3 regions of the Photobacterium sp. 1_MG-2023 genome follow, and region 2 is predicted to be linked to each of the others. Evidence: riboswitches for the same ligand, from Rfam matches in the RefSeq annotation. Region 2 holds a riboswitch; each other region holds the start of a gene.
The links. Region 2 has a riboswitch for thiamine pyrophosphate ahead of thiD (bifunctional hydroxymethylpyrimidine kinase/phosphomethylpyrimidine kinase). Riboswitches for the same ligand answer to the same signal wherever they lie in the genome.
Positions count from the first base shown of each region.

Region 1 (7,047 bases), on a different contig from region 2:
GGGAACAGGTTGTGATCCTGAAACAGGATCGACAAAGGACGATCCGCAGGCGACTGCTGGTGGATTGGCTGGCCGTTGATGTGCAGCGTGCCGCTGTCGGGTTTCAGAAACCCCGCGATCATCGCCAGCAGTGTACTTTTTCCGGCACCGCTCGGGCCGATCACCGCCAGAATCTCGCCCTGGCTGACTTCGAGATCAAAGCACAGGGTCATGGGTTCCTGATTGCCGTGGCGATAGCAATGGCTGAGTTGGGAGAGAGACAGCATCGGAGACATTCTGATTAATCCGTAGAAGAGGTGGTCGCGGCTCGTGAAAGCAGCAGGTTTTCGACCAGGGTGAAAATCCCCAGACTGAGCAGAAGCAGCAGCAGGGCAGCCACGGCTGCCGCATCCATCTGATAGCTGTCCATCAGCTGGAACAGATACAGCGGCAGGGTCTGAAAGTCCTGGCTGCCGAAAAGAGCAATCGCGCCGAGATCACCCAGTGATAACACAAAGCTGATCGCCATGGCCTGAGCAACCGGCTTGCGCAGTGCCCGCCATTCGACCAGATATAACCGCGACAGCCCGCGCATGCCCAGACTCTGACACAGCGGATTGTACTGCTGGGCCAGATGCAGCATGGGCTGGCTGAGGGTTTTGATCACATAGGGCAGGGCCATCAGCGCATTGACGGCGACCACCACCCAGAAAGCCGAGGCGAAGACATCGGTGAATTCGCGCAGCAGCAGAAACAGCCCGGTACTGATCACCAGTCCCGGCGTCACCAGAATAATGGTGCCGATCAGTTCCAGTCCGTCGGCAGACCAGCGGTAGCGCTGCAAGCGCCAGAAGCGGCTGGCACAGAGAATCGCAATGCCGCTGACCAGGGCCAGCACACACGCCAGTGCTGCGATCTGCAACGAGTGAGTCACGGCCTGCCACAGTGCGGGGGTTGCCAGCAATTGCGGTAACTGGCTGTTCAGACCGGCCCCCAGGACGGCCAGCATCGGTGGCAGCACCAGCAGCAGCACCAGACCAATCCACAGGGAGTCCCAGATGCGGGCCGCCCGGCTGTCGAGATAATTCGGGTGGCCTTGCTGAACCCGGCCACTCAGGGTTGCCAGCGGTCGGGCAAAGCGCTGGCTGAAGAGAACCAGTGCGCAGCACAGCAGCATTTGCCACAGCGCCAGCATAGCCCCGGCAGCCAGATCGAAGTCGTAGCGCAACGCCTGATAAATGGCCAGTTCGATGGTGGTTGCTTTCGGACCGCCCCCCAGCGACATAATCACCGCGAAACTGGTGAAGCACAGCATAAAGACCAGCCCTGCCACCTGCGGCAACTGCTGGCGCAACCGGGGCCAGGCAACCAGCCGGAACAGCGGCCAGCCTTTCATTCCCAGATGCGCAGCAAGCTGATGCTGCTCCGCCGGAATGCCTTCCAGACTTTGCAGGAGTAACCGGCAGGCCAGCGGCAGATTCAGAAAGACGTGCGCCAGCAAAATCCCGTTCAGACCATAAATACTGAACGGGAGTTTCATCTCCAGCCCGGCCAATCCTTGTGCCAGCAGGCCGCTGTTGCCGTAAATCGCCAGCAAGCCAAATACAGCCACCAGTACCGGCAGCACCACGGTCATCGCGAACAGTCGCAATAGCAGGGACCGGCCCGGAAACCGCCGCCGCGACAGGGCATAAGCCACTGGGATGGCAGGGATGAGGCTCAGCAGAGTCGAGAGCAGTGCTTGTTTGAAGCTGAACGCGGTGACATGGCGCAGATAGGGATCCTGCCAGAGGGCCAGTGGGTGTAATTCCGTGGCTTGTCCGAGCAGGGCGCTGAGCGCCCCGCCGACGAGAAGCAGAATCAGCCCGGCACTCATCACGCCGGGCAGGCTGGAACGGGAGAGTAACAAGAGAAAACCTATACGATTACTGTGTCAGTGCGGTTTGCCATTCGCGGACCCAGGCTTTGCGTTCTTTGGCGACTTCATCTGCGCTGAACTCCAGTGCTTTGGCCGGACGCGTCAGCGTGCTGAAACCTTCCGGCAGGGCTTCATCGGTCACCGGATACATCCAGTTGCCTGTCGGGATCACGGACTGGAATCCAGGCGTCAGAATAAAGTTCAGGAACTGATCGGCCAGCGCGTTGTTTTGGGTGTTTTTCAGCTTGGCTGCGACTTCAACCTGCATATAGTGTCCTTCGCTGAAATTGGCAGCTTTATACTTGCCTTCATTCTCGGCAATCAGATGATACGCCGGTGAAGTGGTATACGAGAGCACCAGATCCGTCTCACCATTGAGGAACATGTTATAGGCCTCAGACCAGCCTTTGGTGACGGTGACGGTTTTCTTCGCCAGTTGTTGCCAGGCTTGGGTCGCCTGATCACCATAAACGGATTTCACCCACAGCATCAGACCCTGACCCGGCGTAGAGGTGCGTGGATCCTGATAAATCAGGTTCAGATCGTCGCGTGTCACCAGCTCTTTCAGGCTGCTGGGGGGATTTTTCAGTTTTTCGCTGTCGTAGATGAAGGCGAAATAACCGTAATCAAAAGGGACAAAGGTATCGTCTTTCCAGCCACCCGGAATGGTCACGGCTGAAGTATCTGTGGTGCTGGTGGCCAGCAGACCGGTTTTCTTAGCCTCGGTCATCAGGTTGTTGTCCAGACCCAGCAGAACATCTGCTTTGGTCCCTTTGCCTTCCAGGCGAACTCGGTTGAGGATGGAGACGCCATCATCCAGCGCGACAAACTGCAGGTCGCAACCACATTCTTTTTCGAATGCTTTTTCAATGGCCGGTCCTGGTCCCCAGTCGGCAGTAAACGAACTGTAGGTATACACGGTTAAGGTGGGTTGTGCGGCGGCCGCTGAAGTTGCCGCAACCATGAAAGGTAAAGCTGTAATGAGGTGTTTCACAAAGCGCTCCTGAGTCCTGACGGGCAGGGAATTCCAATTTCTTCAAGAAGGCGCGGCGTCGAGTGAGCGGTGTGTCCCGGAAAGGCCCGGCAAGATGCAAAGCGGTGCTTTCCGTTTCTCAATTCCTACGCCAGCATGACCTGGTTCAGGTTCGATGGGTCCCGTGTATTCTCCTGTGACGGGTGAACAACACGATCTCAGTCGGATGACTCCCCATGAGAACGGCTCTCATTGTAAACGGGGCTGCGCACCTTTGCCAGCCACAATGCTGCGTCTGGCCAAAGCTTTGACCCAAGGTCAGACAAAGTATCTTGCGGGATCAGCGAGCTTCGTTGAGCCGCCAGTCGTAGTCATAGACGGGTTTGTTCAGGGTGACGGGCTGTTCACGATACTGGTTCAGGTGCTGCTGTAAGTCTGGCAGGGCGCCGAAGTCAGACTGATACCAGTCATAAATCGAGGATAATCGGACTTTGCCGCCGGATTCCTGAACACCTTTAGGGCTGTTGATGAAGCGCGTGGCAGCGGCTTCGAGCTGCGCGTTGAGATTGCTGGCGTTCATTGCTTCCGGTTGCAGATCCGGACACCCCAGACTGGCACAGTTCACAACATAATGAATGCGTTTGTCCTGCCAGATCGGCCGCAGAATTCTGTGTTCGATATCGTTCAGCGACAGTTGCTTCCCATCAATGGTGATCAGCTTTTCATCCCAGGGACCGAAGCTGAGAAATCCGCCCAGTTTGGTGATTGAACTGATCGGATAGTTGTCCAGAATCACCTTCACCGTCAGTGCGTTGTAGAGGTTGACCCAGTAAGCAAACTGCTCATTTCGGTTCAGCTGGCGTGGATCTTGCGCCGTCAGGGTGTCCAGATAATCGTTCAGCACGACTTTATCGGCTGTTGTCACGGCGGCATAACGGAAACGGGTTTGCTGCGGTGCCACAACCAGATAATGATCCAGCAGGTGTTGCCATGCGGCATGATCAACTGTCGTTGTACTCCGGGTTTGAGTGGCTTGCCAGAATGGCCAGAGATCAGCCTTGGGGGCGGCGAAAGCCGGGAAACTCAGGCTGAGAAAACTCAGTAAGAGGAATGTGGGAACAGATAGCTTGCGAAGAAGCATGGGAACACCTATGTCTGTGAGCGATACCCAACAGACCGTGATGCGCACGGATTCTTTCTGATATCTGGGGGTAAAAAAACACCCTGCCGAAGCAGGGTGCCAGAGTCAATCAGAAAGATGGGCGATCAGGCCAGAAATGCCGGGATCTTGCTTTCATAATCTGCGATTTTATCTTCGTGCTGCAATGTCAGCCCGATGTTGTCCAGACCGTTCAGCAGGCAGTGGCGGCGGAACGCGTCGATTTCAAACGAATACGATTTGCCATTGGCGGTGACCGTCATGGTTTCCAGATCGACTGTGATCTCCGCGCCTTCATTGGCTTCGACATACTGGAACAGTTCATCGACTTCAGCTTCGGTCAGGCGAACCGGGACCATCTGGTTGTTGATCGAGTTGCCGTAGAAAATGTCGGCAAAGCTCGGCGCGATCATGACTTTAATCCCGTAATCTGCCAGCGACCACGGGGCGTGCTCACGAGAGGACCCGCAGCCGAAGTTTTCACGGGCCAGCAAAATGCTTGCCCCCTGATAACGCGGGTCGTTCAGCACGAATTCCGGATTCGGCTGCTCACCGGCATCGTCCAGAAATCGCCAGTCATGAAACAAATGTTTACCAAACCCAATCCGGTTTACTTTCTGTAAAAACTGTTTCGGAATGATGGCGTCGGTGTCGACGTTTGCGGCATCCAGCGGCACCACCAGTCCGGTATGTTGTTTGATTCCTGCCATGGTTTTCTTCCTTCTCTGTTAGGCGGTGGCGACGGTTTTTGGATCCAGCTCGCGGATATCCACGAAGTGACCTGCACAGGCGGCAGCAGCTGCCATGGCTGGGCTGACCAGATGAGTCCGGCCATCACGGCCCTGACGACCTTCAAAGTTCCGGTTACTGGTGGACGCGCAGCGCTCCCCGGGACCCAAGCGGTCGTTGTTCATGGCCAGACACATGGAGCAACCCGGCAGACGCCATTCAAAACCGGCTTCGATGAAGATTTTATCCAACCCTTCTTTTTCCGCCTGCGCTTTCACCTGTTCAGAACCCGGGACGACCAGCGCCTGAACATTGGCTGCAACTTTGCGCCCTTTCGCGACGGCGGCCGCGGCCCGCATATCTTCGATGCGAGAGTTGGTACAGGAACCAATGAAAACTTTATCAACCGGAAAATCAGCCAGCTTTTTCCCGGCTTCCAGACCCATATATGCCAGCGCTTTGGATGCAGAAGCACGCTCGACCGGATCGCTGAAGCTTTCCGGTGCCGGAATCGGTGCATCGACAGCAATCACTTGTCCCGGGTTGGTGCCCCAGGTGACTTGAGGTTTGATGCTTTGTGCATCCAGCGTCACCACTTTGTCGAACTGGGCATCCGGATCTGATTTCAGGGTTTGCCAGTAGGCCACGGCGGCGTCGAAATCGGCACCGGTCGGGGCAAATTTGCGGTCCTTGATGTAATCAAAGGTAGTTTGATCCGGCGCGATCAGACCCGCTTTGGCACCCAGCTCAATCGCCATGTTACAGACTGTCATCCGGCCTTCCATCGTCAGATCAGTGATGGCTTCACCACAGAATTCGACCACATAGCCGGTACCGCCGGCTGCCGTGGTTTCGCCAATGATGGCCAGAATAATGTCTTTTGCCGTGATCCCCGGAGCGACCTGGCCTTTGACCTCAATTTTCATGGTTTTGGCGCGGGCTTGTTTCAGGGTCTGAGTGGCCAGCACATGTTCCACTTCTGAGGTGCCGATGCCGAATGCCAGCGATCCGAATGCACCGTGGGTGGCGGTATGAGAGTCACCGCAGACAATGGTCATGCCCGGCAACGTGATCCCCAGTTCAGGCCCCATCACGTGGACGATGCCCTGATATTTGTGGTTCAGATCGTACAGAGTGACGCCGAATTCTTCGCAGTTTTTTGCCAGAGTTTCCATCTGGATCCGTGCCATTTCGCCGGACGCTTTGATGTCTTTGGTTTGGGTGGACACGTTGTGATCCATGGTGGCAAAGGTCTTGCCGGTCTGGCGGACTTTGCGGCCTTTTTCACGCAGGCCGTCAAACGCCTGTGGTGAGGTAACTTCATGGACCAGATGACGATCGATATACAGGATCGGGTTTTCACCTTCAGCGGCCACAACCACGTGGGCATCATAAACTTTTTCGTATAGCGTTTTGGCTGATGTTGTTGTGTTTGACATTGCTCGTTTGCTCCTCGTGGTTCAGCTTACGCCTGACGGATATAGGCTGCGATCTTGTCGCCCATGGCATCGGTCGACAGGGCCGGACGGCTGCCCGCCAGATCTGCCGTCAGTTCCCCGGCCTCCAGTGCCTGAGAGACGGCTTGCTCAATGGCGCGTGCCGCTTCTTCTTCACCCAGGCTGTAGCGCAGCATTAGCGCCGCCGACAGAATCTGTGCCACCGGATTGGCGATGTTTTTACCTGCGATATCCGGGGCAGAACCACCGGCAGGTTCGTACATACCGAATTTGTCCTGATTCAGACTGGCAGAAGGCAGCATGCCCATGGAACCGGTGATCATGGCGCATTCGTCTGAAATAATGTCGCCGAAAATATTGGAGCACAGCATCACATCGAACTGGGACGGATCTTTGATCAGCTGCATGGTCGCGTTGTCGATGTACATATGGCTCAGTTCGACATCCGGGTAATCTTTGGCGATCTGCTCGACCACTTCGCGCCATAAAATGGAGCTTTGCAGCACATTGGCTTTGTCGATAGAGCAGACTTTTTTGCGACGCAGGCGGGCAGACTCAAACGCGATGCGGGCAATGCGTTCAATCTCGTAGCGGTGATAGACTTCGGTGTCGAAGGCTTTTTCCATCGCCCCTTCGCCTTCCCGGCCTTTTGGCTGACCGAAATAAATGCCGCCCGTCAGCTCACGGACGACCACGATATCAAAGCCGCGCTCAGAAATGTCGGCACGTAAGGGCGAGAAAGTTTCCAGGCCGCTGTGGATCTGGGCCGGACGCAGGTTACAGAACAGCTGGAAATGTTTGCGCAGTGGCAGCAGTGCTCCGCGTTCCGGCT
Region 1 is NZ_JAUORR010000018.1:35,666-42,712, reverse strand. Features, by position in the region: gene thiQ (thiamine ABC transporter ATP-binding protein) at 1-266, opposite strand, end outside; gene thiP (thiamine/thiamine pyrophosphate ABC transporter permease ThiP) at 281-1,867, opposite strand; gene thiB (thiamine ABC transporter substrate binding subunit) at 1,905-2,861, opposite strand; TPP riboswitch at 2,996-3,117, opposite strand; gene Q4579_RS15445 (DUF547 domain-containing protein) at 3,211-4,011, opposite strand; gene leuD (3-isopropylmalate dehydratase small subunit) at 4,137-4,739, opposite strand; gene leuC (3-isopropylmalate dehydratase large subunit) at 4,758-6,197, opposite strand; gene leuB (3-isopropylmalate dehydrogenase) at 6,224-7,047, opposite strand, start outside.
Region 1: linked by a shared signal. The riboswitch ahead of thiB (thiamine ABC transporter substrate binding subunit) and the one ahead of thiD (bifunctional hydroxymethylpyrimidine kinase/phosphomethylpyrimidine kinase) in region 2 are both predicted to bind thiamine pyrophosphate.

Region 2 (7,047 bases):
TAACTTCGCTGATTGCCAGCACGAGTAACCATATCAATGGCTCGGTTCCGACCAAGCCTTCAGAGGAGCTCGCTTTCGTTTCTGATTTCTCAACACCTCAACAATGGAAACGATACGGCAGTGCCGCGATTACCGACTATTACGATCCTTTTACGGCACAAGACCGATATCAGCGAAATGCAGATCTCAGCGTCCTGAGTCAAGCGACAGGCGTGATTCCGACCCCCGCTCAAATCGCCATGGGTTCAGGTCAGGTCACACTGGATTCCAACTGGGTCATTGTTTACGACAATGGCTATGAAGATCAGGCCATGTTTCTGGCAGACCAACTGGGTCTAACCGCGGTACCCTGGTCACCTGCAACTCAAAAACGTATCCAGATTGGCTGGAGCCAGGTACAGGTCAATGGCGTTCAGAAATGGGACGAAGCTTATAACCTTCATGTTGATCCGGCAAAAGACATCATTTCAATTGGCGCAGCAGACGGCGCTGGTGCGTTATATGCTTCACAATCTTTACTGCAGCTGATTGAGGGAAATCAGGTTCCGGCTGTTCAAATCTCAGATGCACCACGTTTTGCATACCGGGGTTTATCCGTAGACTCCGTACGGAACTTCCGGACCAAAGATTCCATTCTTCAACTGCTTGATCAAATGGCTGCCTTTAAACTGAACAAACTGCATCTGCGTCTTGCTGATGATGAAGGCTGGCGTGTTGAGATTAACGGTTTACCTGAGTTAACTGAAGTCGGTTCAAAACGCTGTCACGATCCTGAAGAAAAAGCCTGTCTGCTGCCATTCCTCGGCGCAGGGCCGGACGGTACACCTGAATCCAATGGCTATTACACTGCGCAAGAGTATCGTGAGATCCTGACACACGCGGCTGCACTGAATATTGAAGTGGTGCCAGAAATTGATATTCCGGGACATGCGCATGCTGCAATCAAAGCCATGGAAGCGCGTTACGATCACTATGCGGCACAGGGGAATCTTGAAAAAGCGAACCAATATCTGCTGACAGATTTTGATGACACCACGCAATATCTGTCTGTTCAGATGTTTACCGACAATGCGATCAACGTCTGCATGGATTCAACCTACAACTTTGTGGATGCCGTGGTCAAAGGCCTGGTCGACCTGCATCAGGGGGTTCAGCCACTCAAAACCTTCCATTTCGGTGGTGACGAAATTGCCGGTGCCTGGGTGAACTCTCCGGTCTGTGAGGCATTCATTGCCAATAACACCGATGGTGTGAACAGTGTGTCGGATCTGAGCCGTTATTTCGTGGAGCGAATTTCTGTCATCACCGCGAACTATGGTCTGGATATGGCTGGTTGGGAAGATGGTCTGATGCATGATGGTCAGGTCTATCCGCGTTCTGAAATGGCCAACACCACGCTGTGGGGGAACGCATGGCAAAACATCTGGGAATGGGGCGTCGCAGATCGCGCTTATAATCTGGCCAACAACGATTATAAAGTCGTCTATAACCATGCCTCTCATCTGTATTTCGACCACCCGTACGAGCCCGATCCAAACGAGCGCGGCTACTACTGGGCACCGCGGTTTACTGATACCCGGAAAACCTTTGGCTATATGCCGGATGATGTCTTTGCCAATGCAGACTTCACCCGTGCCGGTGCACCAATTACAAAAGAAGAAGTTGTGGCTTCTGCTGGTGTGAAAAAACTCCTGAAGCCTGAAAATGTACTCGGTCTTCAGGGCTCTCTGTGGGCGGAAACGGTGCGTACGGAAGATCAGTTTGAAGGCATGACCTTCCCGCGTGTGCTGGGTCTGGCTGAACGTGCCTGGCATACAGCGAGTTGGGAAGCCAACGATAATGCTGGTATTCCGGCCGATGAAGCAGCACGGAACAGCGACTACAATCACTTCGCCAACCTGCTGGGCCAGAAAGTTCTGCCGAAACTGGAACAGGCTGGTATTGCTTTCAACCTGCCAGTACCTGGTGGTGTGATTGAAAATGGCGTGCTCAAAGCAAATACCACGTTCCCAGGACTGACCATTGAGTTCTCGGCCGATCAAGGCGCAAGCTGGCAAACCTTTGATGTCCTGAACCCACCCGCAGCTTCGGCCGGTGTTCAGATCAGAACGGTTTCCGGCCAGCGGACCAGCCGTGTTGCAACGGTAAATTAATCTGGCAATCCATGAATCAAAGAGCTCCGGGCAGGAGCTCTTTTCATTTCATAGAGCATCATTTATCGGGGTTCTGCCCACACTGCAAATTCATTCCCGCTGGGCTCGGTAAAATGGAAGCGCCTTCCGCCGGGAAAATCAAAAATGGGCCGGATAATCTGACCACCAGCTGCAATGACTTGCTGCTCAGTCGCCTCCAGGTCATCACTGAACAACACAATGAGCGCCGCCCCTTGCGAGGCATCCGATTTCAAAGGCGCAGCATAAAATCCGCCATCCAGCCCCTGATCAGAAAACGCGGTATATTCGTCACCGTAATCTGTAAACGACCAGCCAAAAACCGACTGAAAAAAATCTTTTGTTTTCTGAATATCGCGGGCAGGAAACTCTACATAATTAATTTTATGGTGAATATTCACAAGCTTGCTCCGGTTTAATTGGGTTACCGATATCATAGGCTGAAATCACCAGGAATAAATCACTCAGACAAATTTCGCGTAATTCTTTTGCTTTCATGGAAAAAACAAGGTTAGAATGGCCGCGCGATAACAAGCTTGAGAGATTATTCTTCAGCGTCACAACCGTTATCAGAGAATCAAAGTAACGTTAGTCGGGGAGCCGGAAGGCTGAGACCACATTGTGGGACCCGTTGAACCTGATCCAGTTAGCACTGGCGGAGGGAACTAGCAGATAGCCTGCCACCGAAACTGCCAATAACATGGTCCTTTCGAATCGGCTCACTGGCGACTGTACGTCACCCCTGCCCATCAAACTGGTATTGATGCAAAGGGAAGCAGATGAACAAGCCAGCACAAAGCCAACACTCTTCGAACTGCAACACAACGCCTATCGTTCTGACAATCGCCGGATCCGACAGTGGTGGCGGCGCTGGTATACAGGCCGATATCAAAGCGATTTCCGCGACGGGTGGATATGCGTGCTCTGTCATCACAGCCCTGACCGCCCAAAATACGCTGGGAGTTACCGACATCTTTCCTGTCTCTCCTGATTTTATTGAAGCGCAATTAGATGCAGTTTTTAGTGATCTGAATGTCAAAGCAGTCAAAATTGGGATGCTCAGTGACGCCGGTGTCATTGAGGCGGTGGCCCGAAAACTACGCCAGTACCAGCCCGAACACATCGTGCTTGATCCAGTGATGGTGGCCACCAGCGGTGATCTGCTGCTGGAAACCAAAGCCATCACGACGCTGAAATCTGAACTTCTGCCTTTAGCAACCCTCATCACCCCCAATTTACCGGAGGCGATTGCGCTCACCAGGTCAGATAATCATGCGGCACCAGTTCCCTCTGTTGACTCAAGTGACAGAGAGACAATCATTGCACAATTACAATCACTCAATACCGAGGCAGTGCTACTCAAGGGCGGTCACTGGGAAACCGAAAGCCAGAGCACGGATTACCTGCTCACCAAAAGTGACACTGTCACCTTCAGTGCCCAGCGCATTCAGACCCAAAACACCCATGGCACGGGCTGCACATTATCTGCTGCAATTGCCTCTTATCTCGCTCAGGGATACACACTCACCGGTGCCGTCGCAGAAGCGAAAAACTACCTGACTTTAGCGCTGAAATTTGCCGACCAGTTAAAGATTGGTCAGGGTCATGGCCCGGTCCATCATTTTCATGCATTTCAACCGCAATCCGGGGATCTTGCATGATCACGCAGGCGAGCCAAATGAACCGAGAAATACAGGGACCTGGCGTGCATTTGTCTGAGGTCAATCTTCATTTCCCGAATGCCTCCAGCCCTTTGTTCGAGCAACTGTCTTTGACCTTGTCTCCCGGCCAGTGGCACTGCATTCTTGGTCAGAGCGGCTGCGGAAAAACGACTTTACTGAGGCTTCTGGCCAATCTGTTGCCAGAAGATGTTCAGTACCGCGGACAGGTCACAACGTTTGACGGCAACCCGGTCAGCCCGCAGATCGCTTACATGGCGCAGCAAGATCTACTGCTGCCCTGGCTGAACGTGATGGATAACGTCTGTTTCAGTTATCGACTCCGGTATCGAAAAGTGAATCCCCAAACTCAGACACGTGCCATGCACTTGCTGGCACAGGTCGGGTTAGCTGATTATGCGCAAGCCAGCCCGTCCCAGCTCTCCGGCGGAATGCGCCAACGCGTCGCTTTAGTCCGGACACTGATGCAGGAAAAACCCATTGTCATCATGGATGAGCCATTTTCAGCACTGGATGCCGTCACGCGCTACAAACTTCAGGAGCTGGCCGCAGAACTCCTGCAGAACCGGACCGTGCTCCTGATTACACATGACCCGCAAGAAGCGCTGCGGCTGGGTCATCATCTGTTTTTGATGCAGGGGAAACCAGCCCGTCTTACCGCCTTCGGGGCACCTGAGGGAGAAATTCCCAGGCCCATCAACGCAGTCATGGCAGATGCACAACACCAATTGATGACAAAGCTGGCCGTGATGGGAAATGAAGATGACTAAATTGATCACGCAGGCTCCCATCGGACAACCTCGTTCATTTGTCAAAACCACTGGCGGGCTGTTGCAGCATCCGGCGTTCCGGGTTGTCATCACGCTGCTGATACTCGGATTGGCTTGGCAGGCGGTTGTGGTGATGTTTCAATTGCCGGGATTTATCCTGCCCGAGCCTCTGGCAGTCTTCAACAAACTGATTCAACGGCACGATGTTCTGTTCCGGCATGCCTGGGTGACGGCCACTGAGATTTTTTTGGGGCTGCTCACCGGGCTCACTTTCGGCCTGTTTTGTGCCCTGTTGATGTTACTGTTTACGCCGGTACGACGCTGGTTGCTACCCGTATTAATTGCCAGCCAGGCTATACCTGTCTTTGCGCTGGCACCGATTCTGATGCTTTGGCTGGGCTACGGCATTGCATCCAAAGTTGTTATGGCTGCCATCATCATCTTTTTCCCGGTCACCACTTGCTGTTTTGACGGATTACGCCACACCCCGCAGGGGTATCTGGACTTAGCCAAAACCATGAATGCCACCCGTTGGCAAATCCTCTGGCATATCCGATTACCTGCAGCCCTACCCGCACTGGCATCCGGGATTCGCGTCGCGGTTGTTGTCGCGCCAATTGGTGCCGTAGTTGGCGAATGGGTTGGAGCCAGCGAAGGATTGGGCTACCTGATGCTGCAGGCAAATGCCCGGATGATGATTGACGAAATGTTTGCCGCCTTGCTGGTCCTGGCCGGGTTATCCGTCGCACTGTACTTCATCACAGATGCACTCTTAAAAAAAGCCATCCCTTGGTTGTCTGAAAACAGCCAGTCTGACTCTTAATTCATTTACAAAGGAAATTCACATGACTAATTTCCCGGCGCGTACTGCGCTCGCGATTGCCGTATCTGCAACCAGCTTTCAGCTTCAGGCTAAAGAACTGACGCTGATGCTGGACTGGTTTGTCAATCCAAACCATGGCCCAATCATTATTGCGAAAGAAAACGGTTTATTTCAAGAACAAGGCCTGGACATCGAGATTCAGGAACCTGCCGATCCATCCATGCCCGCAAAACTGGTTGCTGCCGGAAAAACCGATCTCGCCATTTCCTATCAAACCAGTCTGACCATTGATGTTGCCGCTGGCTTGCCGCTTATTCGTGCTTCCACGCTGATTGCAACGCCGCTGAATACGCTGATGGTACTGGAAAATAAAGGGATTCACTCACTGGCCGATCTGAAAGGCAAGACCATTGGCATCGCTATCGCCGGAAACGAAGAGGCAACCATTGGCACCATGCTCAAGACAGCCGGTGTGAGCTTTACGGATGTAAAAATCGTCAATGTCGGGTGGGCGCTGTCTTCTTCGCTGGCGTCAGGCAAAGTCGATGCTATCTGGGGCGGTTTACGAAACTTTGAATCAAATCAGCTGGCACTGGAAGGTTATCAGTCCAAAGCCTTTTTCCCGGAAGAGCATGGTGTACCGCCTTATGATGAACTGGTTGTCGTGGCCAATAAAAACACCTACAACGCAGAGGATATTCAGAAATTCAATCTGGCGTTAGAAAAAGCCACCCAATTTATCATCAATCACCCGGACAAAGCCTGGAAGACTTTCATTGCTTACTCACCAGACACCCTGAACAATGAGCTGAATCAGCTGGCATGGCGCGATACACTCCCCCGCTTTGCGCTGCGTCCGGCGGCAGTGGATCAAGCGCGTTACGATCAATTTGCGACCTTCATGTACCAGCACAAAATCATCAGCCATGCACCCAAAGCCAAAGACTTTGTACCGGCCTTTTAATGCACCTTTTTGCGGATTTTTATCCCACTGAATTTTGGAGTCTTCGATGAACCATCTGGATTTAATCCAAGCCTGCGACAAAGACTGGTACGCGTACACTCACCATACGTTTGTCACTCAGCTCGCCAAGGGTGATTTAAGCCAGCAGGCTTATTTACACTATCTCAAACAGGATTTTCTCTTTCTTAAGCACTATGCCAGAGCCTATGCACTGGCCATTTTCAAAGCGAAAACGCTCGAAGAAATGCGCCGACCGTTACCAAGTCTGGAAGCCCTGATCGGCAGTGAGATGCATCATCACATCAGCTATTGCCAGCAATGGGGACTGACGGAATCAGACATGGAAGCCGAAGCGGAAGATGTGGGGACTGTCGCCTACACACGTTATGTTCTGGATACGGGTATGGCAGGCGATTTAGCGGATCTCTTCACGGCTCTTGCCCCGTGCGCTATTGGCTATGCCATGATTGGAGAACGTTTGATTCACGCACAGGACACCCTTAAGGCAGGGAACCCCTACTACAGTTGGGTCGCCATGTACGGCGGAGAAGAATTTCAGCAAAGTGTGCAGCAAAGCACTCTGTTTCTGAATCAATTGCTGGCAGATATTCCGGTCGCAAGTTCGCGGGGTCAGCAACTC
Region 2 is NZ_JAUORR010000010.1:86,466-93,512, reverse strand. Features, by position in the region: gene Q4579_RS10895 (family 20 glycosylhydrolase) at 1-2,153, shown strand, start outside; gene Q4579_RS10890 (VOC family protein) at 2,216-2,572, opposite strand; TPP riboswitch at 2,755-2,852, shown strand; gene thiD (bifunctional hydroxymethylpyrimidine kinase/phosphomethylpyrimidine kinase) at 2,951-3,832, shown strand; gene Q4579_RS10880 (ABC transporter ATP-binding protein) at 3,850-4,620, shown strand; gene Q4579_RS10875 (ABC transporter permease) at 4,607-5,443, shown strand; gene Q4579_RS10870 (ABC transporter substrate-binding protein) at 5,466-6,407, shown strand; gene Q4579_RS10865 (TenA family protein) at 6,454-7,047, shown strand, end outside.

Region 3 (7,047 bases), on a different contig from region 2:
ACCGGCCTGTCACGCCGGGGGTCGCGGGTTCGAGTCCCGTCCGCTCCGCCACTTCTTAGAAGCCCTTGACTAGGCGTCCCCGTCGAAAGACTGGGGCTTTTTTGTATCAGGACTTCCGAAAAGTACTGCGGACCGGAATGCTGGATTGAAAGCGACGTCAAGCTGCTGTTTTTATAAGCGCTTGATAAAGCAATGAATCATTTTCAGGATCTAGGGCTGGTAATTCTCGTCAAGCTGTATACAATACTCATCACTTCTAGGGGATTAGTTCAGTCCGGTAGAACGTCGGTCTCCAAAACCGAATGTCGGCGGTTCGAATCCGTCATCCCCTGCCAAATTTAAAAGCCTCGTCTCCGGACGGGGCTTTGTCGTTTCTGATATTCAGCGCGTTGCGCTGATGTCGGCGGCTGGAGCGCCAGCCCGCTGGAACGCCAGTCCGATCGTCCGTCATCCCCTGCGAAGTGAAGCCCGTTTCTGAACGAGGTCGATGTCGTGTGTCCTCGGCGTTACAAGGCAATCAGCAGCATTATCCACGCTGGAGCAACTGATACCCCAGAAAACAGGCAAGCAGGCTCAGGGCGACATTGAGCAGTATATTCAGTCCAGCTTTCATCAGAGCGCCTTGTTGAAGCAGAATCAGGTTGTCCATTGAAAAGGTGGAAAAGGTCGTGAGTGCACCCAGAAAGCCCAGACCGATCAGCGGCCGCCACGGGGTTGCAGCAATCCAGCCTTGGTTCAGCGCAGACATCAGAGCACCCATGATCAGGGAGCCGATCACATTGACCGCCAGTGTGCCGTAAGGAAATCCCCGTCCGAACAGGACTACGCAGAGCTCAGCAATGAGGTAACGGCTGCAGGCACCGAAAGCACCGCCTGCGGCAATGAAACTCAGCGTCATCAATTGATTCATAGGTTTTCTCTGACAATAAAATGTTCAGCCATACTAATAGCATGAAATGGAGCCCATGTTGAATGCCTGAAAGCAGGTAAAAAAGAATGATGGTGAAGGAGATCTGATGAGGCTGTATAAGAGCGTATTGCTGGCGGTGAATCCGGATCATCCGCAGGCGAAACAGCAGGTGGTGAAAGCCGGTGTGATTGCCTCACATCATCAGGCGGATTACTTTCTGGGCTATGTCGAACCAGGTGTCGGGGAGGTCAGTTTTCTGGATATAGAATTACAACTGGAAGAAGCACACAACGCACAGCAGCAAAAACGGATGAAACAACTGTCTGGGCTGGCGCAGCATTCACCGCAACCTGTTCGGGCGATTCATCTGGCAGATGGTGATATCGCAGCACAAATCACAAAGCTGGCCCATCAGGTGAAGGCTGAACTGGTGATTATTGGCCGTACCCGGCACGAGATACTCTGGTTGAACGATCTTCATCATCATCTGGCTCAGAAGCTCGACTGCGATCTGCTGGTGATCCGCTGAGTGGATAAAACATCAGCTGCTGCTTGCTGGAAGCCGCTGTCTTGCATATACTCGTTGCTCAACTTGTCGGAGTGCCAACTGGCTGAGACCGCATCGCGGGATCCGTTGAACCTGATCAGATTAGTATCTGCGAAGGGAACAAGAGAAAAATCTTCTGCCTTGCTATCTTTTCGTGATAGCAGCTGTATCAGACGATGCGACACGCCCTACTTGTGTCTGCCTCTTGTTTACGCGCCCATCCGCCAAGCAACTTCCCTGAAATGGATAAAAGGAAATTGCTATGTCGAGTCGCAAACAAGCGAGACTGGAAGCGAAACAATTCATTGATTCTCTCACCACCCAAGCCTATCCCAATTCACGAAAAATCTATGTAATCGGCAGCCGGGACGATATCCGTGTCGGCATGCGGGAAATTTCTCAGGCTGATTCATTAGTCGGTGGTGATAAAAATAACCCCATCTTTGAACCGAATGAGCCGATTCGTGTCTACGACACCTCCGGCTTTTATACCGACCCTGCACAGGCCATTGATATCTATCAGGGCTTGCCGAAACTTCGTGAATCCTGGATTGAAGAACGAAGCGATACCGAACTGCTGGATGAGCTGAGTTCAGCGTACACCAAAGAACGTCTGGCGGATGACACGTTGGATGAGCTTCGTTTTTCGCATCGTGCCCGCGTCCGTCGCGCTCAGACAGGTCAGTGTGTGACACAGATGCATTATGCCCGCCAGGGGATCATCACACCGGAAATGGAATATATCGCAATTCGCGAAAATATGGGTCGCGCCCGTTACCGGGATGAGGTCCTCAATCAGCAGCACCCGGGACAAAGCTTCGGGGCCAACCTGCCTAAAGACATTACCCCTGAATTTGTACGTAAAGAAGTTGCCGAAGGTCGGGCGATTATTCCATCGAACATCAACCACCCGGAGTCTGAGCCGATGATTATCGGCCGGAACTTTCTGGTGAAAGTGAATGCCAACATCGGTAACTCTGCGGTGACGTCTTCCATTGAAGAAGAAGTAGAGAAGCTGGTCTGGTCGACCCGTTGGGGCGGCGATACCGTGATGGATCTGTCGACCGGACGTAATATCCACGAAACGCGAGAGTGGATCATTCGCAACAGTCCGGTGCCTATCGGCACGGTGCCCATGTATCAGGCGCTGGAGAAAGTGAACGGTATTGCCGAGAACCTGACCTGGGAAGTGTTCCGCGATACTTTGCTGGAGCAAGCAGAACAGGGCGTCGACTATTTCACCATTCATGCCGGTGTCTTGCTGCGGTTTGTACCGATGACAGCGAAACGTGTCACGGGCATCGTATCCCGTGGGGGCTCCATCATGGCGAAATGGTGCCTGGCCCATCACAAAGAAAGCTTCCTGTATGAGCATTTCCGCGAGATTTGCGAGATCTGTGCCCAGTACGATATTTCCCTGTCACTCGGCGATGGTCTGCGTCCGGGCTCGGTGGCCGATGCGAACGATGAAGCGCAGTTCAGTGAACTTCGAACTTTGGGTGAGCTGACCAAAATTGCGTGGGAATACGATGTTCAGGTGATGATTGAAGGGCCGGGGCATGTCCCGATGCATCTGATCAAAGAGAACATGGAAGAGCAGCTCAAACACTGCGATGAAGCGCCTTTCTACACTCTGGGCCCGCTGACCACGGATATTGCACCGGGTTATGACCACATCACTTCGGGGATCGGCGCGGCCATGATTGGCTGGTATGGCTGTGCCATGTTGTGCTACGTCACGCCGAAGGAGCACTTAGGTCTGCCCAATAAGGATGACGTCAAAACCGGCCTGATCACCTACAAACTCTGTGCGCATGCTGCGGATCTGGCGAAAGGCCATCCGGGGGCACAGGTACGTGACAATGCGCTGTCTAAGGCGCGGTTCGAGTTCCGCTGGGAAGATCAGTTCAATCTGGGCCTCGACCCGGATACTGCCCGTGCTTATCACGATGAAACGCTGCCGCAGGAATCCGGCAAAGTCGCGCATTTTTGCTCGATGTGCGGTCCGAAATTCTGTTCGATGAAAATCTCTCAGGAAGTGCGCGAGTACGCCAAAGCGAATGAAGAAGCGCTGGTGATTCAGATGCTTGAGGATCCGCTGGAAGGGATGCGTCAGAAGGCTGAGGAATTCCGTGAGAAAGGCAGCGAGCTGTATCATCAGGCAAAAAACCATGAGGCGGAACAGGCATGAGTGGTGATGTAAAACAGGGATTTCCTGCGATGGAGGGCGGCATCGGGCCGCTCTATCCCGTGGTGGATGATGTTCGCTGGATTGCTCAGTTGTTGCCGTTAGGGGTGAAAACCGTTCAGCTACGCATCAAGGAGCCGGCGCATCCTGAACTGGAAGCACAAATCGTTGAGGCCATCCGTCTGGGACGGGCGTATCAGGCGCAGGTGTTTATCAATGATTACTGGCAGCTTGCTCTGAGGCACGGTGCGTATGGTGTGCATCTGGGACAGGATGATCTGGATATTGCTGATTTGGATGCATTGCGGGCTGCCGGGATCCGTCTGGGCGTTTCAACCCGCACCGCAACAGAGCTTCAGCGTGGTATGGCGATCGCACCCAGTTATGTGGCGATTGGCCATATTTTCCCGACCCCGACCAAAGAGATGCCGACCCCGCCGCAAGGCGTTGCGCAGTTATCAGAACATCTGGCGACCGTTGGGGGCCGATTCCCGACCGTTGCGATTGGCGGCATTGACCTGACCAATGTCGATGCAGTCTGGCAGACCGGCGTCTCCAGTATCGCTGTGGTGCGTGCCGTGACTGCCGCCCCGGATACAGCGCAGGCGTTGTCAGCCTTCGCAGACAAACTGGTGAGGTGAACCGTGTTGTCTGATGAATCATTTATGCGCTATCACCGTCAGGTGCAGTTGCCCGAGATTGGTGAATCGGGTCAGCAGGCCCTTGAGCAGGCGAAGGTCCTGATTATCGGTGCGGGTGGTCTGGGCGCACCGGCTGCGCTCTATCTTGCTGGCGCAGGTGTGGGCAGTCTGGTGATTGCGGATGGCGATCGGGTCGAGCGCTCGAATCTGCAGCGTCAGATTATCTACCGCGATCAGCATCAGGGAGAAAGCAAAGCGCAGGCGGCAGTCACGCAGGTCAAAGCGCTGAACCCGCATATCCGTGCCCGTGCCGTCACGGCAAATCTGGCCAAACTGCAACTGGCGATGGAAATCAGTCTGGCTGATGTCGTGCTGGACTGTACCGACAATTTCGACAGCCGTCATGCGATCAATCAGGCCTGTTTTGCCCATCAGAAAGTGCTGATTTCTGCCGCAGCAATCCGCTGGCAGGGGCAACTGATGAGTTTTGACTTTCGCGCGCAGCAGGGGCCCTGTTACCACTGCCTGTTTCCGAACGGCGAGATGAAAGCCCCGCAGAACTGCAGTGATTCCGGGATTGCCGGACCTGTGGTCGGCATTATGGGGACATTTCAGGCCCTGCAGGCGATCAAAGCCATTACGGGCAGCGGTGAGCCCGGTGTCGGTCAGTTTCGCCAGTTTGATGCATTGACCCTGCAATGGCAGCAATTTGGACTGCCGGTGAACCCGCAATGTCCTGTATGCAGTAAGGAATCTTTATGACCACGATGACCGTTCAAGTGAACGACAAAGCCCTGCAACTGACAGCCGAAACATCGCTGCTGCAATTGCTGGAACAACTCGCGCTGCCTTTGGATGCGACGGCGGTTGCACTCAATCAAGACATTGTCAGCCGCGACAGCTGGGCAGATACCCGGCTCAGTGACGGCGATACCATTGCACTGTTTCAAGCCATTGCCGGAGGTTAAGATGCTGACCATTGCTGATAAAACATTTTCTTCCCGTCTTTTCACCGGTACCGGTAAGTATGCCGGCCGGGACGCGATGGCACAGTCAATTCTGGCGTCCGGCTCTGAGCTGGTGACCATGGCACTCAAGCGCGTCGACATTGAAAACCTGGATGACGATATTCTTGCCCCGCTGCGGGAGGCTGGGGTCAATCTGTTGCCCAATACTTCGGGGGCCAAAAATGCCAAAGAGGCGATTTTTGCCGCGCAACTGGCCCGGGAGGCGCTGGGCACCAACTGGCTGAAGCTGGAAATTCACCCGGATCCCAAGTACCTGATGCCAGACCCGGTTGAAACCCTTGCCGCAGCAGAAACTTTGGTACAGCAAGGCTTTATTGTATTGCCTTATTGCCATGCCGATCCTGTGTTGTGCAAGCGCCTGGAAGAGGTGGGCTGCGCTGCGGTCATGCCGCTGGGGGCGCCGATTGGCTCGAACAAGGGACTGGCTTCGCGGGACTTTCTCGACATCATTATCGATCAGGCGCGCGTTCCTGTGATTGTGGATGCCGGGATTGGTGCGCCGTCTCATGCGGCTGAGGCGATGGAACGCGGTGCGGATGCGGTACTGGTGAATACGGCCATCGCGGCATCTGCCGATCCGATTGCCATGGGCCGGGCTTTTAAACTGGCGGTGGAAAGCGGTCGGATGGCGTTTGAGGCGGGGCTTGCGGGTACCGTCAATCAGGCGGTGGCTTCCAGTCCGCTGACCGCATTTCTGGATGCCGGCAGCTAAGGAGGTCCCATGAGTTATGTCGATGTATGGCGGCAACTGGACTGGGATGATGTCCGGATGTCGATTTACAGCAAGACGGCCACCGATGTGGAGCGAGCGCTCAGCCGCCGCAAGCGGGATCTGGAAGATTTCAAGGCGCTGATTTCCCCGGCGGCAGAGCCGTATCTGGAGCAGATGGCCCAGCAGTCGGCAGCCCTGACCCGGCAGCGGTTTGGCCGGACTATCGGGTTTTATGTGCCTTTGTATCTGTCGAACCTCTGTGCCAACAGCTGTACTTACTGTGGTTTTACCATGGAGAACAAAATCAAGCGCCGTACCCTGAATCTGGCAGAGATTGAGCGGGAATGCGACGCGATCAAGGCCATGAATTTTGACAATGTGCTGCTGGTGACGGGAGAGCATGAGCGTAAGGTTGGGATGGCCTATTTCCGGCAATGTGTTCCGGCGATTAAGCGCCATTTCAGCTATTTATCAATGGAAGTTCAGCCGCTGGATCAGGACGATTATGCCGAACTGAAAATTCTGGGTTTGGATGCGGTGATGGTGTATCAGGAAACTTACAGCGCTCCGACCTATGCCCAGCATCATTTACGCGGCAATAAGATGGACTTTGAATACCGGCTGGAAACCCCGGACAGGTTGGCCCGGGCAGGGATCGATAAAATCGGCATTGGTGCGCTGATTGGTTTGGAGGAATGGCGCACGGATTGCTTTTTTGTCGCCAGCCATCTGGATTATCTGGAACGCACGTACTGGCAGAGTCGTTATTCGATTTCGTTCCCGCGTCTGCGGCCATGTACCGGTGGTTTAGAGCCGAAATCTGTGATGAACGATCGCCAGCTGGTGCAACTGATTTGCGCTTACCGGCTGTTGAATCCGGAAGTAGAATTGTCGATGTCGACCCGGGAATCTCCGCATTTTCGCGACAATGTACTGCCGCTTGGGATCACCAGTATGTCTGCGGGGTCGAAAACCCAACCGGGCGGCTACGCCGATGACGAACCGGAGCTGGAGCAATTTG
Region 3 is NZ_JAUORR010000027.1:13-7,059, forward strand. Features, by position in the region: tRNA gene Q4579_RS18635 (tRNA-Trp) at 259-335, shown strand; gene crcB (fluoride efflux transporter CrcB) at 527-910, opposite strand; gene Q4579_RS18645 (universal stress protein) at 1,017-1,439, shown strand; TPP riboswitch at 1,497-1,594, shown strand; gene thiC (phosphomethylpyrimidine synthase ThiC) at 1,720-3,648, shown strand; gene thiE (thiamine phosphate synthase) at 3,645-4,286, shown strand; gene Q4579_RS18660 (HesA/MoeB/ThiF family protein) at 4,290-5,048, shown strand; gene thiS (sulfur carrier protein ThiS) at 5,045-5,254, shown strand; gene Q4579_RS18670 (thiazole synthase) at 5,256-6,026, shown strand; gene thiH (2-iminoacetate synthase ThiH) at 6,036-7,047, shown strand, end outside.
Region 3: linked by a shared signal. The riboswitch ahead of thiC (phosphomethylpyrimidine synthase ThiC) and the one ahead of thiD (bifunctional hydroxymethylpyrimidine kinase/phosphomethylpyrimidine kinase) in region 2 are both predicted to bind thiamine pyrophosphate.